DNA from 3 places in the Eubacterium sp. SB2 genome. Region 3 is predicted to be linked to each of the others. Evidence: predicted binding sites of a transcription regulator. Region 3 holds the regulator's gene; each other region holds the start of a gene.
What was found. The regulator LexA, encoded in region 3, represses DNA repair genes until DNA is damaged. The targets are predictions, from matches to a motif close to CNAACANNTGTTNG.
Positions count from the first base shown of each region.

Region 1: a site for LexA is predicted at 5,602-5,615, ahead of recA (recombinase RecA). Genes of this name have one in related genera too.
Region 2: a site for LexA is predicted at 5,387-5,400, ahead of BN1938_RS19285 (putative DNA modification/repair radical SAM protein). Genes of this name have one in related genera too.

Region 1 is NZ_LN865153.1:2,170,340-2,178,432, reverse strand. It holds gene BN1938_RS22130 (aldose epimerase family protein) at 1-632, shown strand, start outside; gene BN1938_RS22125 (DNA topoisomerase) at 770-2,839, shown strand; gene BN1938_RS22120 (D-2-hydroxyacid dehydrogenase) at 2,851-3,846, shown strand; gene BN1938_RS22115 (acyltransferase) at 3,859-4,524, shown strand; gene recA (recombinase RecA) at 5,642-6,751, shown strand; gene BN1938_RS22105 (regulatory protein RecX) at 6,753-7,367, shown strand; gene rny (ribonuclease Y) at 7,460-8,093, shown strand, end outside.
Region 2 is NZ_LN865153.1:1,559,092-1,567,184, reverse strand. It holds gene BN1938_RS19310 (sensor histidine kinase) at 1-682, opposite strand, end outside; gene BN1938_RS19305 (LytR/AlgR family response regulator transcription factor) at 675-1,397, opposite strand; gene BN1938_RS19300 (SPFH domain-containing protein) at 1,517-2,449, opposite strand; gene BN1938_RS19295 (NfeD family protein) at 2,453-2,896, opposite strand; gene BN1938_RS19290 (TIGR03915 family putative DNA repair protein) at 3,121-3,921, opposite strand; gene BN1938_RS19285 (putative DNA modification/repair radical SAM protein) at 3,935-5,266, opposite strand; gene BN1938_RS19275 (PD-(D/E)XK nuclease family transposase) at 6,515-7,660, shown strand; gene BN1938_RS24320 (hypothetical protein) at 8,025-8,093, shown strand, end outside.
Region 3 is NZ_LN865153.1:1,838,740-1,846,832, forward strand. It holds gene BN1938_RS20595 (LysM peptidoglycan-binding domain-containing protein) at 192-566, opposite strand; gene lexA (transcriptional repressor LexA) at 792-1,406, shown strand; gene BN1938_RS20605 (bifunctional diguanylate cyclase/phosphodiesterase) at 1,537-4,515, opposite strand; gene BN1938_RS20610 (extracellular solute-binding protein) at 4,567-6,045, opposite strand; gene rsfS (ribosome silencing factor) at 6,064-6,414, opposite strand; gene yqeK (bis(5'-nucleosyl)-tetraphosphatase (symmetrical) YqeK) at 6,681-7,241, opposite strand; gene nadD (nicotinate-nucleotide adenylyltransferase) at 7,238-7,849, opposite strand; gene yhbY (ribosome assembly RNA-binding protein YhbY) at 7,859-8,093, opposite strand, start outside.

The sequences.
Region 1 (8,093 bases), 330 kb from region 3:
AGGGATTTCCCGGAGCGCTCGATATGCGGGTGACTTATGAACTGACCCAGGATAACACCCTGCGCATGAAGTACCATGCAGTTCCGGATCAGGACACGGTCATTAATATGACAAATCACAGTTATTTCAACCTGAACGGCCATGGCAGCGGTGATGTGCTGAAGCACCGGATGACGGTGGATGCGGATTACTTTACAAGAGCGGACGCCGAGTCAATTCCAACGGGAGAACTGACGGCTGTAGACGGTACGCCGATGGATTTTAGAAAACCAAAGGAAATCGGCATCGGGATCGATGCAGACTACGAGGCAACACGTCTTGGCCAGGGGTATGACCACAACTGGGTATTGAAAAATAATGGAAAATTTGCTAAAGTAGCGGAAGCGGCCGGTGACGTGAGCGGCATTATTATGGAGGTGTGGACAGACCTGCCGGGTATGCAGATATATACATCTAATTTTCTGGATCAGGAACCGGGAAAGAAGCAGGCGGTATATCCAAGGCGGGCGGCAGTCTGCTTTGAAACACAGTATTTTCCGGATGCCATACATCATGATAACTTCGAGAGCCCGGTATGCAGGGCAGGGGAGACCTACTCCACCATGACTGCATATCATTTTACAGTAAGGTAATATATTTTGTAACAGTTCAGACCGGTCTGAACTGTTACTGTATTTTACTCCCGGGGCAGCAGCGGCAGAAGTTTTTTCTGCTACGGCGGTGCAGCTTTTTGGGAGAATAAAGAGAAAAGCAGGCAGTATAAGTATTTATGGGGAAATCAGTATACATAGCGGAGAAGCCGAGTGTGGCCCAGGAATTCGCAAAGGCATTAAAATTGAATACAAGACGAAAAGACGGTTATCTGGAATCGGACGAGGCGATTGTGACATGGTGCGTCGGGCACCTGGTTACGATGAGCTATCCGGAGGAGTACGACCCTGCGCTGAAGCGCTGGAGCCTGAATACCCTTCCGTTTATTCCGGAAGACTTTAAATACGAGGTCATTCCCTCGGTGGCCAAACAGTTTCAGATTGTGAGCGGGCTGCTTACAAGAGCGGATGTAGATACGATCTATGTGTGCACCGACTCCGGAAGGGAAGGGGAATACATCTACCGCCTGGTTGAGCAGGAAGCGCATGTGGAGGGCAAAAAAAGAAAGAGGGTCTGGATCGATTCCCAGACCGAAGAAGAGATTTTACGCGGAATCAGGGAGGCGAAGGATTTATCGGAATACGATAATCTCAGTGCTTCTGCCTATTTGAGGGCAAAGGAAGATTATCTGATGGGGATCAATTTTTCCCGTCTTCTGACGCTGAAATATGGGAACAGCATATCCAATTATCTGCGCACCAAGTATGCGGTCATATCGGTAGGGCGCGTGATGACCTGTGTGCTGGGGATGATCGTCCGCAGAGAGCGGGAGATCAGGGACTTTGTTAAGACGCCGTTCTACCGTGTTCTGAGCACCATTGAGGCAGAAGGGCAGAACTTTGAGGGAGAGTGGCGTGCCGTCAAGGGATCCCGCTTCTTCGAGTCCTTTGACCTGTACAAGGAGAATGGATTTAAGAAGAGGGAGAAGGCAGAGGAACTGGTGGATTACCTGAAGGAACCGGAACCCGTGACATGCCAGATTGCAGCCATTGAGAAAAAGAAAGAGAAAAAGAATCCGCCGCTGCTATATAATCTGGCGGAGCTTCAGAATGACTGCTCCAAACGGTTCAAGATCAGCCCCGATGAAACGCTCAGGATCGTACAGGAGTTGTATGAAAAGAAGCTGGTTACTTATCCGAGAACGGACGCTAGGGTGCTGTCCACAGCCGTGGCAAAGGAGATCAGCAGAAATCTGAACGGACTTTCCAAGTACCCGGCGGCCGCGCCTTATCTGCAGGATATCCTGGGATTTGGAAGCCACAAAGGCCTGGCAAAGACCAGGTATGTTAACGATAAGCAGATAACGGACCATTACGCGATCATACCGACGGGCCAGGGGCTGGGAGCCCTCAGCTCGGTTTCCGCGACTGCGTCGAGAGTGTATGAATGTATTGTGAGAAGATTTTTGAGTATTTTTTATCCTCCGGCGGTGTATCAGAAGGTGTCCATAACCACAAAGATCAAAGAAGAGAGTTTCTTTTCCAGTTTTAAGGTACTGGCAGAGGAAGGTTACCTGAAAGTGACGGGTGTACCTCAGGCAAAGAAGAACGTTTCCGCACAGGGAAAGGAAAACAATGCGGAAACCGGAGAAAACAGCGGGGACGGTGACAGCGGTGAGAACAGCGGCGCTCAGGATCTGGACACCAGTTTCTTCCAGGTGATACAGAGTCTGAAGAAGGGCGCTGTCCTTCCTGTGAAGGCATTGGATATCAAAGAGGGAGAGACCTCTCCGCCGAAACGGTACAATTCCGGTTCCATTATCCTGGCGATGGAAAATGCGGGGCAGCTCATCGAAGACGAGGAACTGCGTGCGCAGATCAAAGGAAGCGGAATCGGAACCAGTGCGACACGTGCGGAAATCCTGAAAAAGCTGATCCATATCGAGTATCTGGGCCTGAATAAAAAGACCCAGATTATTACACCTACACTGCAGGGCGAAATGGTGTTTGACGTAGTAGATAATTCCATCAAGTCGCTTCTGAATCCCGAGCTGACGGCCAGCTGGGAGAAGGGGCTGACTTATGTGGCAGACGGTGATATTACGCCGGATGAGTACATGAGGAAGCTGGATCACTTTATCGTCAGCAGGACCAACGGAGTAAAAGGGCTGAACAACCAGTACCAGCTCCGCGGATGCTATGACCGTGCAGCCAGATTCTATAAAGAAAATAAGGGCAAAAGTAAGTAAGGAGGAGAGGCATGAAAGAAATATTGGTTACCATTCCGGTTGAACAGAAGCACCGGCAATACCTGGAAGACACAGCGGCCCGGATTATAGGCAGCGGCGGCGCTCATTTTGTGTACAGAGCACAGAAGGACGTGGATCAAGAAATGGCCGAACAGGCGGAGATTATACTGGGAAATGTTAAGCCAGAGTATCTGAAGGATGCTGCGGGCCTTAGATTACTGCAGCTGGACAGTGCAGGGGCCGCCCCTTACACTGTTCCGGGCGTCATGCCTCCCGGTGCAAAACTGGCGAATGCCACAGGCGCCTATGGGCTGGCGATTTCTGAATATATGCTGGGAGCCTCGCTGATGCTGATAAAGAAACTGCACTTATATGAGCGCAATATGCGTGCACATGCATGGAAAGATGAGGGGAAGGTGAATTCCATTGCGGACTCTGTGACCCTGGTCGTGGGCCTGGGCGATATCGGCGGACAGTTTGCACAGAAGATGCACCTGATGGGCAGCCATGTCATCGGAATCCGCAGAAATAAGGCGCAAAAGCCGGATTATCTGGAAGAACTGTATCAGCTGGATGCACTGGATGCGCTGCTTGGGAGAGCGGATATTGTGGCATGTACGCTTCCAGGCACTCCGCAGACAGAGGGACTGTTCTGCCGGGAGCGCCTGGAGAAAATGAAAAAAGGGGCAATTCTGCTCAATGTTGGGCGGGGAAGCCTGATCCCAACCATGGATCTGTGCGATGCCCTGCACAGTGGCAGGTTGGGGGGCGCGGCCATCGATGTGACGGAGCAGGAACCTCTGGAGCCGGATTCTCCGCTGTGGGATGCGCCGAACCTGCTGATCACCCCTCATGTGGCTGGAAAGTACCATATGCAGCAGATTTTGGAATCTATTGTAGAAATTGCGGCATATAATTTAAAAGCAATTCTGACAGACGGCAACATAAAAAATGAAGTAGATTTTCAGACCGGCTACCGGAAGTTCACTGAGCCGGCGGAGAAGTAGGAGGAAAAGAAAATGACGGAATTAACTGTAAAAGAGCTTTATACACTGGAAGAGACAATTGCTGCCGGTATATTCGACGGTGTGACCTATCCATGGGAAGTCCTGCCGAAAATCAGCGGCTTTATTCTGCAATTGGGAGAGACTTTAGACGAGGAAGAGTACGAAAAACGCGGCGAGAATATCTGGATTGCCAAATCCGCCAAGGTGGCTCCCACCGCATATATTAACGGGCCGGTCATTATTGGGAAAGAAGCCGAGGTCAGGCACTGTGCATTTATCAGAGGCAATGCAATCGTAGGCGAAGGCGCGGTAGTCGGCAATTCTACAGAATTGAAAAACGTGATCCTGTTCAATAAAGTACAGGTACCACATTACAATTATGTGGGAGATTCCATTCTTGGCTATAAATCACACATGGGAGCAGGTTCTATTACCTCCAATGTGAAATCCGATAAAAAACTGGTTATTGTAAAAACACCGGAAGGAAACATTGAGACGGGCATGAAGAAGTTCGGCGCCATGCTGGGGGATGAAGTCGAGGTAGGGTGCGGCAGCGTGCTGAATCCGGGAACCGTGGTTGGAAGCCATAGTAATATCTACCCGCTCTCATCTGTCAGAGGGTATGTGCCGGGGGGGAGTATCTATAAAAAACAGGGGGAAGTTGTAAAAAAGCAGTAAGGAATTCGAAAGACGAGTTCTGGCATGTGTACGGATGATAAGGGGACGCCAAGCGGACTGTAAGCGGCAAGCCCTCCGGCCTGTATGATCGGTTTAAAATCCTGACCGCTTAACGAAGAAGCTCTAAGAGACCCGGAGGCACCCGGAAGGGCACATCCGGCATGCGCTGAAAAAATTGATATTTTTTCAGCACAGGCCGGATTGAAAATTGATTTCGGAGAATCAATTTTCATCCCTTCCGGATGCCTCCGGCTCTCTAAGAGCTTCTAGTCGTCCGCTATAAGGCGTTTTAAACCGACCATACAGGCCGGAGGGCTTGCCGCTTACAGTCCGCTTGGCTGGTTCATCCGACCGGCAGTAAAGAACTCGTCCCCAGAGTGGCGCCCGAGACGGGGGAGGCGGATGACATTGGCTATCCCTTCATGGAGCGTCCCTATCCGCGACCGAGACTGAAGCTCGCTCGCTAACTCCCGATTTAGATGTTGGCTGGGGTGCGAAGTGTAACATCGTAATAATATGGCTTCACAATGTGGCTTGAAAGGGATTGTTTTATTCGCAGAGGGGTGCTAAAATTAGTTTACAAATCTATCATTCTTAGATTTCTTTTTATAAATGTGGCGTTCGTCCAAAATATTCCATGGTTTTAACTAGTTTTAAATGCCTTGCTGGTTCGGTGAGAATGATTTTGCGTCTGTGCTATCGGAAAATCAGGCCAGCGAAACAGTAAGGTATTTAGATTAGCTTATACTAGTACATTGTAAAATAATTAACTGCCACATAAGCCGACCTAAATTTCCGATAGCACTGCTCCCCAAGCCTCAGCGTAGCCCACTACGCCTGCGTTTGTGGAGCAGCACTCTCGAAAATTTATCTCAGCTTATGAGTCAGTTACTTATTTTACGATGTACTAGATAAGGAGAGGCGGTGAATCTTATGGAAGATTAGCTTGCGGATTTTAGAAGATTCATATAAAAACTAAAGTAAAGTCCTGTTTATAGGACATGTAAAATTGTATAATGAGGTTGTGAAATTGTTGTTGACATTTTACAATAAGTATAATAGTATATTATTAGAAAACGAACAATTGTTCGAAAAGTGAGAAGGAGAGTACCGACATATGGCTAATGGAAATGAAGATAAGAAAAAAGCGCTGGATGCGGCGATTGCGAAGTTAGAGAAAGATTTTGGGAAAGGGACGGTTATGAAGCTCGGTGAACCGGGAGCCCATGTTGCGGTGGAGACGGTGCCGACGGGCTGCCTGAGCCTGGATCTGGCGCTGGGACTGGGCGGCGTGCCGAAGGGGCGTGTGATCGAAGTCTATGGACCGGAGTCCAGTGGTAAGACGACCGTTGCACTACATATGATTGCAGAAGTACAGAACAGGGGAGGGATTGCCGGGTTTATTGATGCGGAACATGCATTGGACCCTGTATATGCGAAGAGTATTGGTGTTGATATAGATGAACTTTATATTTCCCAGCCGGACAGCGGAGATCAGGCGCTTGAGATTACGGAGACAATGGTGCGTTCGGGTGCGATTGATATTATTGTTATTGACTCTGTGGCGGCTCTGGTGCCGAGACAGGAGATCGAAGGGGATATGGGTGACAGCCACGTGGGATTACAGGCGAGACTGATGTCACAGGCCCTGAGAAAGCTGACTCCCGTTATCAGTAAGTCTAACTGTGTTGTTATTTTCATCAACCAGCTGCGTGAGAAGGTGGGCGTGATGTTTGGAAATCCCGAGACAACAACGGGCGGACGTGCTCTGAAGTTCTATGCATCCGTCAGAATGGATGTCAGAAGGATCGAGACCCTGAAGCAGAGCGGCGAGATGGTCGGGAACCGTACGAGGATCAAGATTGTCAAGAATAAGATCGCGCCTCCATTTAAAGAGGCCGAATTTGATATCATGTTTGGAAAAGGGATCTCCAAGGAGGGGGATATTCTGGATCTGGCAGCAGGGATTGACCTGGTGAAGAAGAGCGGCGCATGGTATGCGTATGAAGGCGAGAAGATCGGACAGGGAAGAGAGAACGCCAAGGCATACCTCACAGAGCACCCGGAAGTGATGGAAGAGCTGGACCGCAAAGTGCGTGCCCACTATAAGCTGAACGGTGAAGGTGAGGAAGAAGCAGCGGAGGAACTGAAGCTGACAAAAAAGGCAAAGGACTCAAAAGCGCCCGAACCGGGAAAAACGGAAGTGAAAGCACCGGGGGAAGTATAGGATGACAGTTACAAAGCTGGATGCTGTAACGAAAACAAAGTCTAAAGTCTTTCTGGACGGCCGGTTCGCCTTTGTCTTATACAAGGGCGAACTGGCCCGTTATGGTATCAAAGAAGGAGCGCAGATCGAGGAAGAGAATTACAGGGAAGTTCTGGAAAAGGTCGTTATCAAGCGTGCCAAGTTAAGAGCCATGCATCTTCTGGAGGATATGGACCGCACCGAGTCCGGGCTCAGGGATAAGCTGAAACAGGGGTTATACCCGGAGGAAGCCATAGAAGCAGCATTGTCCTACGTGAAATCATTTGGGTATCTTGATGATGAGCGGTATGCAAGACAATTTATAGAGAGCAGGAAGGCATCCAAAAGCAGGCGCGAGATTTATGCCCTGCTGTGCGGCAGGGGTGTGGCGCCTGACAAAATTGAGCTGGCATTTGAGGAATGCTTTGAATCCAACAGTGAAAAGGATGCAATCCGGCAGATTATCAGGAAGAAAAGGGTGATTCCGGCGGAGGCGACAGAGGAAGAAATGCGTAAATTATATGGCTATTTATCGCGAAAAGGGTTCCGTTATGACGACATCCGTCAAGTGATACAAAATAATGATGAGAATGCTTGACATAGTTGTGAAAACAGTATAAAATTTAACTGTTGTATTTTAAGCAAGAATGTACAATGAAAATTGAACAAGGAGGTGCTCCTGTGCCAACAATGATAAGTATTGTTATTGCTGTAGCCCTCGCGTTGATAGTTGGTATTATTACTCACTTTGTAACGATATCCAATCTCAGGAAGAATGCAGATTCCAAGATTGGCAATGCCGAAGCAAAGGCAAGAGAAATAATTGATGATGCCGTAAAGACTGCTGAGACAACGAAAAAAGAAGCTCTCTTAGAGGTGAAGGAAGAGTCGATCAAGACGAAGAATGACCTTGAAAAAGAGACAAAGGAAAGAAGAGCCGAATTGCAGCGTTATGAGAAAAGGGTGCTTGCAAAAGAAGAGGCCGTTGACAAACGGTCAGAGGCGATCGAACAGCGTGAAGTCAAATTTACAGCAAAAGAAGAGCAACTGAAGCAGCGTGAAGCAAAAGTAGAAGAACTTAGTCAGAAAAGAGTACAGGAACTAGAAAGAATCTCAGGACTTACCTCCGAACAAGCAAAAGAATATCTGTTGAAAACTGTTGAAGAAGATGTGAAGCATGACACAGCCAAGATGGTAAGAGAGCTGGAAACACAGGCAAAGGAAGATGCGGACAAGAAGGCCAAAGAGTACGTTGTCAATGCAATCCAGAGATGTGCGGCTGACCATGTGGCTGAGACTACAATTTCCGTAGTGCAGCTCCCAA
Region 2 (8,093 bases), 280 kb from region 3:
TCTCTTCCAGTGAGATCTTCTCGTGCTGGTTGAATATCTGGAAAATCAGATGATCCTGCCGGGAATCCAGAATCATGCGCACCCGGCCCCCCTCCTCGGGGCACGCCTCATACGCATTGTCCACCAGAACCCCCACAATCTCAATCAGACTGTGCTCTGACACCCGGGAAATGATCTCCCTGCTGCGCACCTCTATCTCTGTCTCAATGCCTTCCCTGGAACTGACAATTTTACTGTAAAGAAAGCCTGCGAGTACCTTATCACTGATTTTCAAAAGCGGCAGATACTGGCTGCCGCCCTCTCTGCTGATGGCCTTCACATACTCCGACTGTCTGCTCACAAGTTCTTCATAAGAATCCACCGTAAGGTGCATGTTCAAAACCGCATTCAGATGATTGTCAAATTCATGCTGCCTTGCCCTGATCTCCTTTACCAGTTCCTCCAGAGGTTGAATATAGTGCCGATACATCTTCAGTTCCTTTTCCTGCTCCCTTATGATGTCATTGCTCAGCTTCCAGTCAATCGTCCCCCATATAATCACAACAAGTAATAAAATGAAAACAATGATCATCTTAAAATCCAGCGTCCTGCTTATCTTCAAGTCGATCACCAGGTAAACTGCAATTGCAAGGGAAATGAAACAAAAGACCCGGTAAAGGAATTTTCTTACTGTTTTATTCATTTAGCAGCCTCCTTATCTCAGTCTTATAGGTAACACCAATATCAATTTTCTCCTGATATCCCTCCACCTGTATCATCTGATTTACCAGATCATAATACTTCACGTATGTCTTATTCACTGCAAACATCCTGTGGCACTGGAAAAACTCCTGCTTTGGCAGTTTCTCCATAAGCTGGCGTATAGAGAGATAAGGAACTTCCATCTTCTCCTCTTTCAGATAAAGGCAGAGTCCCCGGGGAATTGCCTTGCAGAAAACAATCTCTTCACACAATATCTTATAATTAATCCCGTTTTTCTTAACGATAATGTACGGTTTTTCCTCTGCGCGTACGTGGGACAGCACCTTTTTCACTACGGCCTGTACATCTGCTTCGCTGTAAGGCTTTAAGAGATACTGATAACAGTGTATCCTGCGGTAAGCCTCTATCTCCAGGGACGCAACCGATGTGATCATAACAACAGGTGTGAACTCATACTTGATGATACTGCGTATCTCCTCTGCAAAGATCAGGCCGGAGGAGTCTTCCTTATCCTCTTTTACAAGATTTACATCCAGTAAAAATAAATCAAAAGAAACGGTGCCATGCAGCAGCAGCCTGGCCTCTGCCAGGTCTGCCGCCGTATTCACCGTTATGTCAGCCGATATGTGGCAGAGCATGTTCCTCAGTGCTTCCCTGCTCCGCTCCTCGTCTTCCAATACCAAAATCCTTGCCATATCCTGCTCCTGGTTCTACGTAACAGTTTAGGCAGGCCTGAACTGTTACGCTTTTACTTCCATTCTATTCTCCGGCACGCTCACTCATAACTCATGATTACGTTCCGGCTCATGCTGGTTTACTCAGCCTTCTCGTAATGCGCGATTTCTGAAATCGTCTTTGTCAGGCCGGCTATCCCCTGCAGTTCGGATGGGATGATGATCTTGGTCGCCTTACCGTCAGCCGCCTTTGCAAATGCCTCCAGGCTCTTGATGGTAAGCACTGCATCATCAGCACCGGCTTCCCTGATAAACTTAATACCATCAGCCGTAGCCAGCTGTACCGATCTGATCGCTTCCGCCTGTCCTTCAGCTTCCTTAATCCTCTTCTGCTTCTCGGCCTCCGCCTTCAGAATTGCAGCCTGTTTAGCCGCTTCCGCCTCGAGGATCACGGACTCTTTCTCACCTTCTGCCACAAGAATCGTGGATTTCTTCTCTCCTTCTGCTCTCAGGATGGATTCTCTTCGTTCACGCTCCGCCTTCATCTGCTTCTCCATCGCATCCTGGATAGCCTTTGGCGGCATAATATTCTTTAACTCAACACGGTTTACCTTGATCCCCCATGGGTCAGTTGCGATATCAAGAGATGTTCTCATCTGGGAGTTAATCGTCTCTCTGGATGTCAACGTCTCATCCAGTTCCAGATCGCCGATAATATTACGCAGTGTAGTTGCCGTCAGATTCTCAATAGCTGCGATCGGGCTTTCAACGCCGTATGCATACTGTTTCGGGTCTGTAATCTGGAAGAATACGACCGTATCAATCTGCATCGTAACATTATCCTTTGTAATCACGGCCTGTGGTTCAAAATCTACCACCTGCTCCTTCAAAGACACTTTCTTTGCAACTCTGTCCAGAATCGGAATTTTAAAATGCAGGCCTACTCCCCATGTCTCTTTGTATCCGCCAAGACGCTCCAGTATATACGCGTGTGCCTGGGGTACAATCCTGATGTTTGCAACCAGGATTAACAGTACTATAATTAGTATTACAATTCCAATCCAAAGTCCCATATTCTATTCCTCCTCATATTTCTTTACAATCAGTTTCACGCCGGAAATGCTTACCACCTTGGCCAGTGTACCGGGCTCGAGGATATCTTCATCCTTTTCTGCCCTTGCTGTCCAGTCCAGCCCATTGACGACTGCGGTTCCTGTCTGTGCCAGATTATCAACAGTCTCCGTCACCCTGACTATTTTACCTATAACGCCCTCATAATTTGTCTTCTCATGATGGGCGTTTATGTATTTTACCGCAAAAGGACGGGTAAAAAACAAAAGTAAAAATGAGACAACGAAAAATGCGCCAACCTGCCAGATCAGATTCAGACCGGCAATGTTCAGAAGCAGCGCTGCCAGAGCACCCCCTGCCAGCCAGACCGATGTAAGCCCGACCGTTATAATCTCGATTACCAGAAAAACTATCAGCAGTCCAAGCCATACAAAAGCTTCTCTCTCCATATTTCTCCCTTCTCTCAGATTTTATTTCATCCGGTTAATAACCCTTCCTGATGATAGTTATATGTTAATCCAGCTTATTCTATTATACAATACTTTTTGCGTGAATGCAGTGAAATCCTGTTTTAATGAAACTCTGTAACAGTTCAGGTAAATCTGAACTGTTACGCATCCAGCCATTAAAATCGCTTTGCGATGGGCTGGATGCCTGTGGCCCCCTCGTTTTCTTACGGTCTGCGCAGTAAATGCGCAGACCTGACTGAGCTGTCACAAAATTCTGTCATATCCTGTCGGAAATGCATCGGCAGGTGTGACCTCTGCAGGGCCAGATTTTCACGCTCTTTGATTGAGATTGAGCTGCAGAACCCTTTCCATAAACGCTCAAATTCTCCTTCTGCCTCCGATATTCTGCCTGCTGTCTCCGGATTCAGTTCCTCTCCCTGGACAAGAACCCAGTTCTTTCCTGCCTGATGAATCAGAAATACCTTATGCGTTTTATCATAAACCATCCAGTTCTCCAGCGGAAAACGATTTGTAAAATGATCTGCAATGCAGGTGAGCACCTGCCCCTTCGGCGTAATCTCCGAGAGCAGGACTCCGTTCTCCAATTCCCGAAAGCGGATGAACTCCGTAAACAGATGCGCCTCATTGGCCACACTCCTGCTCAGTTCAAACACCTTGGCAACATATGGATTACTCAGGTGTTCCATGATCTTCCTGCTGTCTGGTATGGTTCTGGCTGCCAGCATGGTATTATATACGGCATCCGCCTTCTCGGAATCGTCTGCCAGAAGGGCATGATAGATATCCCAGTAAGTATTATACCCAAGATTCTGTTTTATCAGCCGCTCAACCGCAATTGACTTTTTTCCCGACTCTGCCGTCTCCCTGTACTCACAGAACAACTGCGGGGTCATCCGGCCGCGCAGTGCAATACCAGCTTCACCGTTCCTATTTTCTTTCCACGCATCGTGGATAGCGGAAAATATGCCTGTTATTGTGTCATAACAAATATAGACCTGTTTCATCTCTGTTCCTCTTTTACTCCAATATGCTGAAAACCTGTGCTTCCCTGAAGGTCACATCATCAAATAAAGAAAGCTGCCGGTAAGTCATGCCGGTCACAGAATCCGGCAGCTTTTCCTTTGTATTCAGCAGGTTTCTCATAATATAATCCTCTTCAATCCTGGTTTTGTACATCATTCTGCCGTTGCATGTCAGAAAATAAAGTGCACGCTTTAGTACGACTCCCATCTTTTTCAAATCTTCAAACTGCAGAGTTCCCATCCTTCTCGCCTTCACAATCCTGGAAGCCGACTTTACTCCGATTCCGGGCACCCGCAAAAGTGTATTATAGTCTGCCCGGTTCACCTCCACCGGAAAATATTCCAGATGCTTCAGCGCCCAGTCGCACTTTGGATCGAGAAAAATATTAAAATTCGGGTTCTTTTCATCCAGCAGCTCCCCTGCTTCAAATCGGTAATATCTCAGCAGCCAGTCCGCTTGATACAGTCTGTGCTCTCTCAGAAGAGGCGGCCCTTCCCCTGTTCTTGCCGGCAGTGCCGAGTCCTCATTCACAGAAACAAACGCGGAGTAGAACACCCTCTTCAGTTCGAATTTCTTATAGAGAGATTCTGCCACATTGAGGATCTGGTAATCGGTCTCAGGAGCAGCACCGATAATCATCTGTGTGCTCTGCCCGGCAGGGACAAACCGGGGCGCATTCTTATACTGAACAATCTCCTGCTTATTATCATTGTGCTTCTGCTGTACCAAACGCATCGGCGCCAGAATATTCTTCCTGCTCTTGTGGGGCGCAAGGAGCCGCAGGCTCTCGGCGGTGGCAAGCTCCAGATTCACACTCATCCTGTCCGCCAAAAAACCCACCCGCTGAATCAGCTCCTGATCCGCTCCCGGAATCGCCTTCACATGAATATATCCCTGAAAATTACATTCCCTGCGCAGCTTGTACAGAGCAGCATAGATCAGCTCCATGGTATAATTCGGCGTCTTCAGTATCCCAGAACTTAGAAAAAGGCCTTCAATATAATTCCGTCGGTAAAACTCCATAGTCAGAGTGCATATTTCGTCCGGCGTGAACGAAGTCCTGACTACGTCGTTAGACGCTCTGTTGATACAGTATTTACAGTCATAAATACATTCATTCGTAAATAAAATCTTCAATAACGAAATGCATCTTCCGTCAGCCGAAAAGCTGTGGCATATCCCCGATTTCTTGCAGTTTCCCATCCCTGTTCCGTCACCCTGCCTGTCCACACCGCTGGACGTGCAGGCCACATCGTATTTGGCGGCGTCGCTTAAAATCTGCAGTTTGTCATACATCGACATCTGTTCCTGTATAATCTCCGCCATCTCCGTGCACCCCTTTTCCTAAACATTATTCTGCAGCTGTGCTGCGGACCCGCCCACAAGGGCATGTATTACGGGATGCCCTTTGGGTATACTTTCTTGAAATAAATCCTACAGTTATTCCGAACATATGTTCTTCGTATAACAAATCATACCATATCTTCCACACATTTTCAATAGGGATTTAGCGACGAGCTTTAGTCTCGGCGCGGATGGGGACGCTCCATAAAAGGATAGCCGAAAACCTCCCGGAGAACATCCATGTCCTTTCAAAAACGCGGCCGCGGACCTAAGAAATTCTAGGCGGGAAACAGCCCTGAAAATGGAGCACCACTGACACATCACGAGAAATCCGATGATTTCTCGCGCTGGGTCAGTTGATTTTTGGATTCGGAATCCAAAAATCTCTCCATTTTCAGGGCTGTTTCCCACCAAGAATTTCTAAGGTCCGCTTTGAGCGTTTTTGAAAGGACATGGATGTTCTCCGGGAGGTTTTCGGCGATCCCTTCATGGAGCTGGTTCATCCGGCCGGCAGGAAAAGGACACGTTCCTAAGGTGGGGCCTCAAACGGGGGCAGCGTATGGATATAGAATTGGCGGGACTTTTTTGTCCCCAGTAGGTGTACATAAGCAAGGGGATACGGCTTACAGTTAATATACACCTTGAAGATGAAAAGATACGCATAGCCAATCCACATCCGTTGCCCTGGCCGAGGATCCCACCCGGTTGGCGAGCTTTCCTGCCGATTGGATGAGCCAGCTTTATGACAGGGAGGCCGGGGAGGCGCTGGGGCTGTATATGCCGTTGCGAAATGCTGGAGTGCGCTTAGTGTTTCTTGAACAGCCGCTGCCGGCTAGGCGGGGAACAACTTGATCTCCAAATCAAGTTGTTGCTGAACCCAGCGCGGGAAATCATCAGATTTCCCGTGATGTGTTCAGCGTACCCGCCTATCCGGCAGCGGCTGTTCTAGAAACACTTAGCAGCACGGGTGCATATCGCAACGGCATATACAGCCCCAGCGCCTCCCCGGCCTCCCTGTCATGAAGCGTCCCCATCCGTCGACAAGTCTAAAGCTAGCCGACTAAATCCCGATTTTGTTTCTTGCATTCTGGTCAAACACGTGTTATTCTGATGTTATCAAAAGCGGCAGGCGTTTCAGCCATTTCACAGCCGCAAGACTTCTCATTTCGGCGTTTCAGATTCGAAACAGTTTCCGTGAATGATTCAAAAACAAAAGAAGGGAGAGTGCCTATGCACAAAGGACTACAAGAGTATTTTCCACAAATCAGGACACGAAAGGAGGTGTTAAAAGATATTTGCATGCATCCGGGCTGCCTGAGACAGTTTGAACTCTGGAGCCAGGAAAAGAAGGAAGAATTTTTAGATTTTTGTACCGGCGCGAGAGGAATTAAAATGGTTTATGATTCCTTTTTCAAAGAGATAATGAGTCCTGAAGTGCACCCGGACAGGCTGGAATCTCTGTTGACCCTGCTGTTGAAACGAAAAGTGATAATACGGCAGATACTTCCAAATGATTCTGTTAGAATAGCAGATGAAAACACACTGTTAATTACTGATATCATAGTGGAACTGGATGACGGAAGCCTGGCCAACGTAGAAATACAAAAGATAGGGTATGCATTCCCTGGACAACGCTGCGCATGTTATTCCGCGGATTCACTGCTCCGGCAGTACAAAAGAGTGAAGAGTCGAAGGAATAAAAAGTTTACTTATCAAGATATAAAAACGGTCTATACCATCGTATTTTTCGAAAAAAGCACATCTGAATTTCATACAGTGGATAAGTATATCCATTATTCCAAACAAGTATTTAATACCGGCCTGGAGCTGAATATGCTGCAGGAGTATGTTTTGATTCCACTTGACATTTATAAAGAAAACAATCACAATAAAACTATAGATAACGAACTGGATGCCTGGCTTACATTTTTTAGCGAGGACAGCCCGGATCGGATTTTAGAACTCATAGAGAAATATCCGGCATTTAAAGAAATATACGAAGAAGTGTATGAGATGTGCCGCAATATCGAAGGGGTGATGGATATGTTTTCAGAAGAACTTCTTGAGCTTGACAGAAACACAGTGCAGTATATGATTGAAGAACAGCAGGAACAGCTGGATGCCATGAAAAAAGAGGCCGAGAAAGCAAGGAAAGAGCTGGAGGAGATTAAAAAAGAAGTAGAAGAGGCTGCCAGGGAAAAAGAAGAAGCTGCCAGGGAAAAAGAAGAAGCTGCCAGGGAAAAAGAAGAGGCTGCCAGGGAAAAAGAACAGGCCAAAAGGGAAAAGACGCAGGCAGAAAAAAGAGCGGCAGAAGCAGAGAAAGAGGTTGAAGCATTAAAGCGTTTGGTGGCAGATTTGCAGCGGGATGGTAAATGATCTGTAAAGTATATAACAGGACTAGTAAAAGAGACCGGACGCAGGTCTCTTTTACTAGTATAAGACAATCTAAATACCTTGCTGTTTTGCTGGCCTGATTTTCCGATAGCACAGGCGCAAAAGCCTCAGCGTAGCCCCACTACGCCTACGTTTTTGCGTCTGCACTCTCGAAAAGTCATTCTCACCGAACCAGCAAGGTATTTAGATTTTCTTGTACTAGTTGTATGGACTTAATATGTGAGGTGATTGCATTGTCAGAAATTATAAAGGATGCAAATTTAAAAGAGAATACTCCCATGAATTAACGATTTTCTGCTAATAGCATATACTAACCATATAATGTCTTGAAATGGAAGTGTGTACTATGAATCCAAAACTGCCTTATTACATGGCATACCCTATGCCGCTTGCGTATGATGATGAGAAAATTGAG
Region 3 (8,093 bases):
ATATCTCTTCATTTATTAAAGCGGCGTTTTCTGAAGCAAACCCTTCCCCTATATATCAGTATATCAAATGAGGCAGCCTGCACATATTCGTACAGGCTGCCTCTGGGTGAGTTTATATATCAATACATAGGGATGTATATTGATACCTTTATCTAATTATCTATAAAGAAATCAAGTAATGAACAGGTTGATTATTTATTTATAAATTCTGTATCGTTGTAAGCGATCATCAGATTCTGGCCTGCCTGAATGTCATCTGTACTCAGTGAATTCATCTCTTTTAACACCATAACATATTCTGAGACGGAACGATAATCTTCTGTAATATATTCTTCTGCAATATCCCATAGAGTATCTCCGGGCTGAATCTCAATACTCTTGTAATACTTAAAGTTAACAGGCTCTTCTGAACGTTTCTCATGTGCTGAAATCAAAAGATTTCCAAACAAAGCGCATGCCGCAAATACAATGAATACTGTTGCAATAAATAGAACCAGCATACTCCTGATATGTCTCTCGTTCTTTTTGATAGTCTGTGCTTTTGCATAATTTCTTTCTCTCTGCATTAGTAATTCCCCCGTTAAAACTCCCTAATAATTAGTTGCTTATTCGTTTTACGAACATCTGTTCTCTATAGCTAGAATTATATAACACGAACACATGTTTGTCAATACTCGCGTTTCATTTTTCGAACATATTTTCGTAACAAGTGTTTGCTTTTTAAAAACAACTATGATACTATATTTATAGAATGAGTTGAGCGTTGGCTTTAACGGATTAAGGAGGGCTATATGTCACAGGGTAAGATCAGCAAAAAGCAGCTGGAGATATTAGAATACATAAAAGCACAGATATTAGAACGGGGATTTCCCCCTGCTGTACGTGAGATTTGTGAGGCTGTCAATTTAAAGTCCACTTCCTCTGTACACTCTCATCTTGAGACACTGGAGAAGAACGGATACATAAGGCGTGACCCCACGAAGCCCAGAGCCATAGAGATATTAGATGATACATTTAATCTGACCAGACGCGAAGTTGTGAATGTCCCGCTTGTCGGCCGTGTCGCCGCAGGAGAGCCGCTGCTGGCACAGGAGAACATAGAAAACTACTTCCCCATTCCCATGGAATTCATGCCCAACAAGCAGACCTTCATGCTGACTGTAAAAGGAGAAAGCATGATTAATGCCGGGATCCTGGATGGGGATATGGTGCTCGTTGAACAGGATCATACCGCTTCCAACGGTGACATGGTGGTTGCACTTGTAGAAGACGGAGCCACAGTCAAAACCTTCTATAAAGAAGAAGGAGTATACCGCCTGCAGCCGGAGAACGACTACATGGAGCCTATCATCGTAAAGGAAGTATCCATCTTAGGAAAAGTGATCGGGGTTTTCCGATTTTTTTAAAATCCGGATGCAAAATGGTATTTCCGAATGGTATTCAAAAAGACATGCGCAAAACTGAAATGCTGCATGTCTTTTTATCCTCTTATCTCCTGGGGGAATCCCGCCGACCGTTACCGGCGGTTCGCTCCAATCAGTCTTTCTTAATCTGTTCCACGATATATTCGCTTATCTGCGGCGGTTCCAGAAATGGCCGTGCAAGATAATATCCCTGCATATAATCTACACCCAGTTCGATCACCTTATGCATCTCCTGTTCCGTCTCGATTCCTTCCGCAATGACTTTAATATTTCTTTCCTTAGCATAGGATATGGTATTTTCCACGATCTTCTGCTTATCAATATTATCATGGATACCGGATATAATCTCTCTGTCGATCTTAATATACTTAGGGGCAAGCTCCAGAAGGATTCTCTCACCATTATATCCGCTCCCGTAATCGTCCAGAGCAAAATCCGAATCCCAGCGGTTGACAAGAACACGTTTTACATCCATAGCCTCCTTATCTGCCTCTGCGTATTCAGTAATCTCGAATACGAAATGATCCAGATACCCTTTACATTCAGATTCAATAAACTCAATCATCCTGTTACTCACTCTGTAGTCGGCCAATGAATTAATGAAGACTTTACAGTCAGGCTGAATCCGTTGGTTTTTCACATGCTGTACAAATGTGGTGGATGCCATCTTCCATGTCAGTTCTTCTACTTGATCCAGTTTGTGTTCTTCTCTGGCCAAAGCCAGGATTTCAGAAGGGTTGCGCAATGTGGGCATAGTTCCTCTCATCAGAGCCTCATAGGCAAAGATTCTGCCGGTGTGCGCATCGACGATGGGCTGAAAATAGTACTCTACCTTTTCCCGTTCCAGCAGTTCCGAAAGCTCCCTGCGGTTCTGTGAGATATACTCCTCGCTGTGATATGCCCCCAGGTCAAAGTCACTGATTTCACCTTTGGTAGAATGCTTCACCTGGTACATTGCAAAATCAGAAAATTGCAGAAGCTGTTCGTAATGGCGGGAATCCCTGGGATACCATGAAATACCGCCGGACATCTTTAATTTTAATCTCTGCATTGGCGGAAGCAGAATGTATTCTTCGTCGATGCCCTTTTTTAGGACGGAAAGAATCCGTGTGATATCCTCCTCCGTATCATATCCATAGAAAAACAGATAAAATTCATCCCCTGAATTACGCGAAATAATTGTGTTCGACGGCGTATACTTCCGAAAACTGTCTGCCGCAGCCTGAATGTATTTATCTCCGTAATCATGTCCGAACTTATCGTTGATCTGTTTGAGGTTATCCAGATCCATCATAACCAGTGCCGCCTTCTTCAGGCAGGATTCTCCCTTTTCAAAAAGCTGCTGCATGATACGCTGGAATGCACGTCTGTTCTTCAGCCCCGTAAGCAGATCGTGGTCACGTTCATGCTCAATCAGCTGCTTTTCCTGGATTGTCTTCGTGATATCTTCGACTATGCCGATTGCCCTTCGATCCTCCACGCCCGAATAACTTAGACGGACATAGGTCTCTTTTTCCCCGGTCGGTATCTTATACAATATATAGTCTTCTGCTTCCTCTGCTTTATAGATTTCCAACTCCTTCATTTCCATGATGAAAGTCTGCACATCCATATTGGAAGCAATGGAACCCTTAAGGCCAAATATATCAAAGAAACCGTCCGTCAAAAATAGAGTGTTATTATCCATATCAATTTCAAACCCTGCTATACGTATGCTGGCTTTGTTCAGAATCTGCGCAAACTTTGTGGCGGAGTCGATTACATCACGGCTCAGCTTTTCAATGGACTCTTCCAGCTGATCGAATTCATATATATTCGTTCTGGGGAGGCCTATTTTGTTTTTTGTATTCATCTGCTGCATATGTTTTGACACCAGATGAATCGGTCTTGATATCATAAAACTAACAAGCACGCTGCCTGCGATCCCCATAATGATTGTCAGAATAATTGCAACAATAATATAGGACATGATATGGTTGGAAAACTCGGTAAGATCACTCTCCTTCACTGCACCTGCCAGTCCCCACCGATCCGATTCAAAGGGACCGTTCGAATCATAGAGCTGGAAGTACTCCATATCCATAAAATACCGCTCATGATCTGCACCGTTAAAATAAAAGTTCCCATCAGATGACTGTGATACATCCAGCTTTTCCATGTCCGGTGCGATGCTGCTGTCCGATGAATATACGGTTCTATATTCATCGGTTTCCGCATCCTGTACGATCAGTAAATAGGAGGCCGGCTTATCTTCCATCAATTCCTCAGACGGAAGCATAGTGGCAAGGTAATCCAGTGTAATCTCCATGCCAAGTGTACCATAGACTTTACCTGTTGACGTTATCAGAGGAACCGTATAGGAAATCATCATCTTATCGTCGTCCGTAAGCGTATGCGGTTTTCCCCAATACCCCAATTCTGTCAGCGAAGCTGCCCCGGGGTTTTCATATCCTTGTTCCTGCGGATTTAGAAAAAGATTGTATATCTCCTCATGTTCCTTGGTAAATACGAACTGAGGCTTCCAGGCACTGTCAGTGGCTATATCCAGGCTATGTACAAGATCAACCGAGCCTCTCTCAATCAGGAGGTCACTGTTGCGGACAGAGGCGCTTGTATCCGGATCCAGATCCCGGAAATAAACGCCGGGACGGGAAAAACTCTCCTGTTCCCTCAGTTCTTTGGGATCATCATTGTTAAAAACAACAAAAGCTCCGGTCACCTTATTGGAACGAAGCATTTCGATCAGATTTCCGGAAATCTCAGAAACCAGCGGAAAGCAGGCATTTGAGTTTTTTCCTATATTATCCAGGTCGATCATCCCGTCCTGATCCAGCTTTTCAGCGGTCTCGTTAATGAGTTGTACCGTATAAGACACGTTAGACCAGCTGTTTATCATCTCATTCTGCAGGTAGCTGGAACGATTGGCCACCTTTCCCTGAACAATGCCTTTGGCATTCTCATCAAGTTCCTGAATGGCTCCCCCGAATATAAAAGTTCCTGAGAGCAGCATTACTTCTATTAAAGTTAGGAGGACCATGGGAATCAGCATTCTTTTCAGTATAGGCTGTGCTTTCTGTCTGTTCATGCGCATTCCTGTGCCCTCCTTTCTTTCATCCGCTTCCTATATGCAGCGGTTCCGAATTTATTTATTATCTACTAACTTCTCAAGAGATGCCAATGTCTCCTCATACCAGCTCTCAAAATTATCATCCGTATCAAATTTACTGACAGCCTCTTCCCTGGTAGAACCTGCTGATATTGCCGATTCCACCTCTGCCCGGTCCGCTGCCGCTTTGTCTGTAAGCGAATACTCCAGCACATTACGGGCATCCGTACCGTTTTCAAAGGCGCGGGTTGTATAGAGTGAAGTTTCCTCAATTTGCGTTAGGGAAGCCTCAAGCACCTGGATGACGCTGCTGTCTGTACTGTCTATGCTCTTTTTGATCAACTCTTTATCGTTGGCCTCTTTTTTGACAGGCAGATACCCTGACGTCACAGCAAACTGTATATTACGGTCAGTGTCTGTAAACCATTTCAAAAATTCCACGGAAGCCTCGATTTCTGCCTTATCTTCCTTTTCCATCACTACCATGCCTGCGCCCTGCTGTACAGAGTATTTCTCACCGTCCTTAAAGCGAGGGCACTCAAAAGCCTGCATCTCGATCGGATATGTATTTTCATCGTCCAGCGTCACCTGATTAGGGAAAAATGTCGCTCCCGCAGAGGAACCTACAAATGCCAGTATATTCCCTGTCTTGATATCATCACTCCGAAACTTGCCGGAGGAAGCAAAGTAGCCATTGATAAAAGGCACATAGTAATTGTCCCAAAGCTTACGGACTACGTCTTTATCAAAATTCAAAGCCGGCTGACCATCCTTGACGGAGAAAATCTCAGTCCCCAGTTCCCGTGCTCCTATTATAAAATAATTGGCCATAGCGTCCCTTCCAAAGAAGGCTTTACCGTCATCCGGAGTATCTGTCAGGCTGTCCGTCCATTCGTAATATTCTTTGGACGTGGCAGTAATCCCCTCGATTGTGGAAATATCCTCCAGGTCAGCGCCCGTTGCATCGGCAAACTTATCCCAGTCTGTCTTGTTCAGCATAAATACTTCCGTTGCCTTGGCAATCGGGAATATCTTCAGACTGTCTTCGGAGGAAAACTTTCCCTCATCAATGTAGCTGTCCATATATTCACTGATCTCATCCTCAGTCATATATTCCATCAAATCCACAGCCATGCCCTTCTGATCCACCGCATAGGCTGTATCCGCATAAGCCGCAAAAATATCAGGGATTTCTTTTGCCCCGACTTTTCCGTCAATGGAGGCCAGTACATTATCCTCCAGATCGGCCACATTGCCAAGGCTGGATGCTTTTACTTTGATTCCCAGCTCTTTTCCCCGGCTGCCATTGAACTCTGTTACCAGTTCATTGAAGGCATCCTGCTGTGCGCCGTTATAATAGTGCCATACTTCGATAGAAACCGGCTTCTTAGGATCCAGCAGGCTTTCCTTCTTGTTATCATTCGTTTTTTCTTCTGCAGAAGAGCACCCGGCCGTCAGGCTGAGAATGGCAGCTGTAAACAGGCAGACTGCAGTTTTATACACTCGTTTCCTCATAATATCCTCCACCGGCGCTTACAGTGATTCAACATCTACTTCTACGCCATCCCTCCAAATACGTTCCAGGTTATAGAACAGCCTGTTCTCCTTATCAAAAATATGCACGATGATATCTCCAAAATCAAGCAGCACCCAGCTGGCGGTACCGTAACCTTCCCGCTGCTTTAACACAAATCCTGCCTTATGGAGGCATTCCTCCACATTGTCTACCAGAGCCTTTACCTGGCTCTCGTTGCTGCCGTTTGCGATGATAAAATAATCCGCAAGTACGGAGACACCGGCAATATCAATTACCTTAATGTCCTCTCCCTTTTTTTCATCCAGCGCTTTGCAGGCAAGCCGCGCCATTTCCCTTGCTTGTTCCATAGATCAGTCTCCTTTACTTCTTTAATTTGTATACATTATTCTGCAGCTGTGCTGCAGACCCGCCCGCAGGGCATGTATTACGGGGTGCCCTTTGGGTATACATTATTCTGCAGCTATGCTGCAGACCTGCCCGCAGGGCATGAGTTACGGGGTGCCCTTTGGGTATACATTATTCTGCAGCTATGCTGCAGACCTGCCCGCAGGGCATGAGTTACGGGGTGCCTTTTGGGTATAATTATGTCAACAGTTCTCACTGGTCTGAACTGCTACTGATAATATTCATAAGTTCTGACGGTCAAGGGGTCAATCTCCCTTCCCACATTCTTAAGATAAGAAATTGTGGAACCAGCACTGAGTGCCACTGCCTTGTTCAGATTTGAAAACGCCTCTCTTCTCACTTCCTTTAAAACCGGAATTCCCTGCCTGCCCGGTTCGATATAGTCAGCTAGAAAAATGATTTTTTCAAGCAGTGTCATCTGAGGCTTTCCCGTGGTGTGATAAGTGATGGCCCCCAGAATATCAGAATCTTTAATATTATATTCATGCTCGGCAAGATATGCTCCCAGCTTGGCATGGATCAGGGCCGGCATTTTCAGCTCAGAGTCGGTCAGTGTGATATTGCATTCCCTGCACAATTTGATCTGCTCCTTACCGGAGCAGAACTTGCCGCAGTCATGCAAAAGCCCTGCCAGCATCGCCTGGTGTATATCCGTTTCATAACACATGGCAAGCGATGCAGCCGTATACATAACTCCCAGCGTATGTTCGTAGCGTTCTGGTTTTAATCTCTTCTCCAGTTTTCTTCGAATCCCCAAAATCTCCGTCATGGCTCCACTTCCTTATACAAATGATGTTCTTTAATATAATCAGCCACTGCATCCGGCACGAAATAATGCACTGTCAGCCCCTTCGCGGCCCGCTCCCGGATCGTCGTTGAAGAAATCTCCAGTAGCGGCGCCCGAAGCAGTTCAATCTCGGCTTCATATTTCTTTTTAAGATAAGCAATCTGTTTCTGCATATCTCCCACATCCTTGTCATCCCGCATCGCCGCAAGTATGGTGCAGGTTGGGAAAATCTCTTTGAAATACTTCCATTGTTCAATGGAAAACAGAGAATCCGCCCCCAAAATAAAATAAAACTCGTTGCCCGGATACAGTTCATGGAAATCACGCATTGTCCGATACGTGTATGATATCCCCTTCTTCGCCTCATGCATGGAAAGCTTAAAATGCGGGGAACCGCTGATTGCGGCCTTTACCATCTCAATTCTGTGGGTAAGCGAGGTATCCATGTCTTCCGTATCTTTATGCGGTGGATTACCATTCGGTAAAAACCATATTTCATCCAGTTTAAACTCTTCGAAGGCAAATTCACCCAAAAGCAGATGACCAATATGGATCGGGTCGAATGTGCCTCCCATGATGCCGATTTTCATAGAATCCTCCTACGGAAGTACGATCTTTTTCTTGTCGTCCTTTCCTTCCCTGTATAATACAATCTTCTTGCCGATTACCTGGACCACCTGAGAACGTGTCCTGCCGGCAACAAGCTCTGCCAGCTCCCTTGGATCATCTGCACAATTTTGAAGCACGCTGATCTTAATGAGTTCTCTGGCCTCTAAAGCCTCAGAAATCGCTTCTGTAAGCCCGGGAGTAATACTGGACTTCCCGATCTGAAAG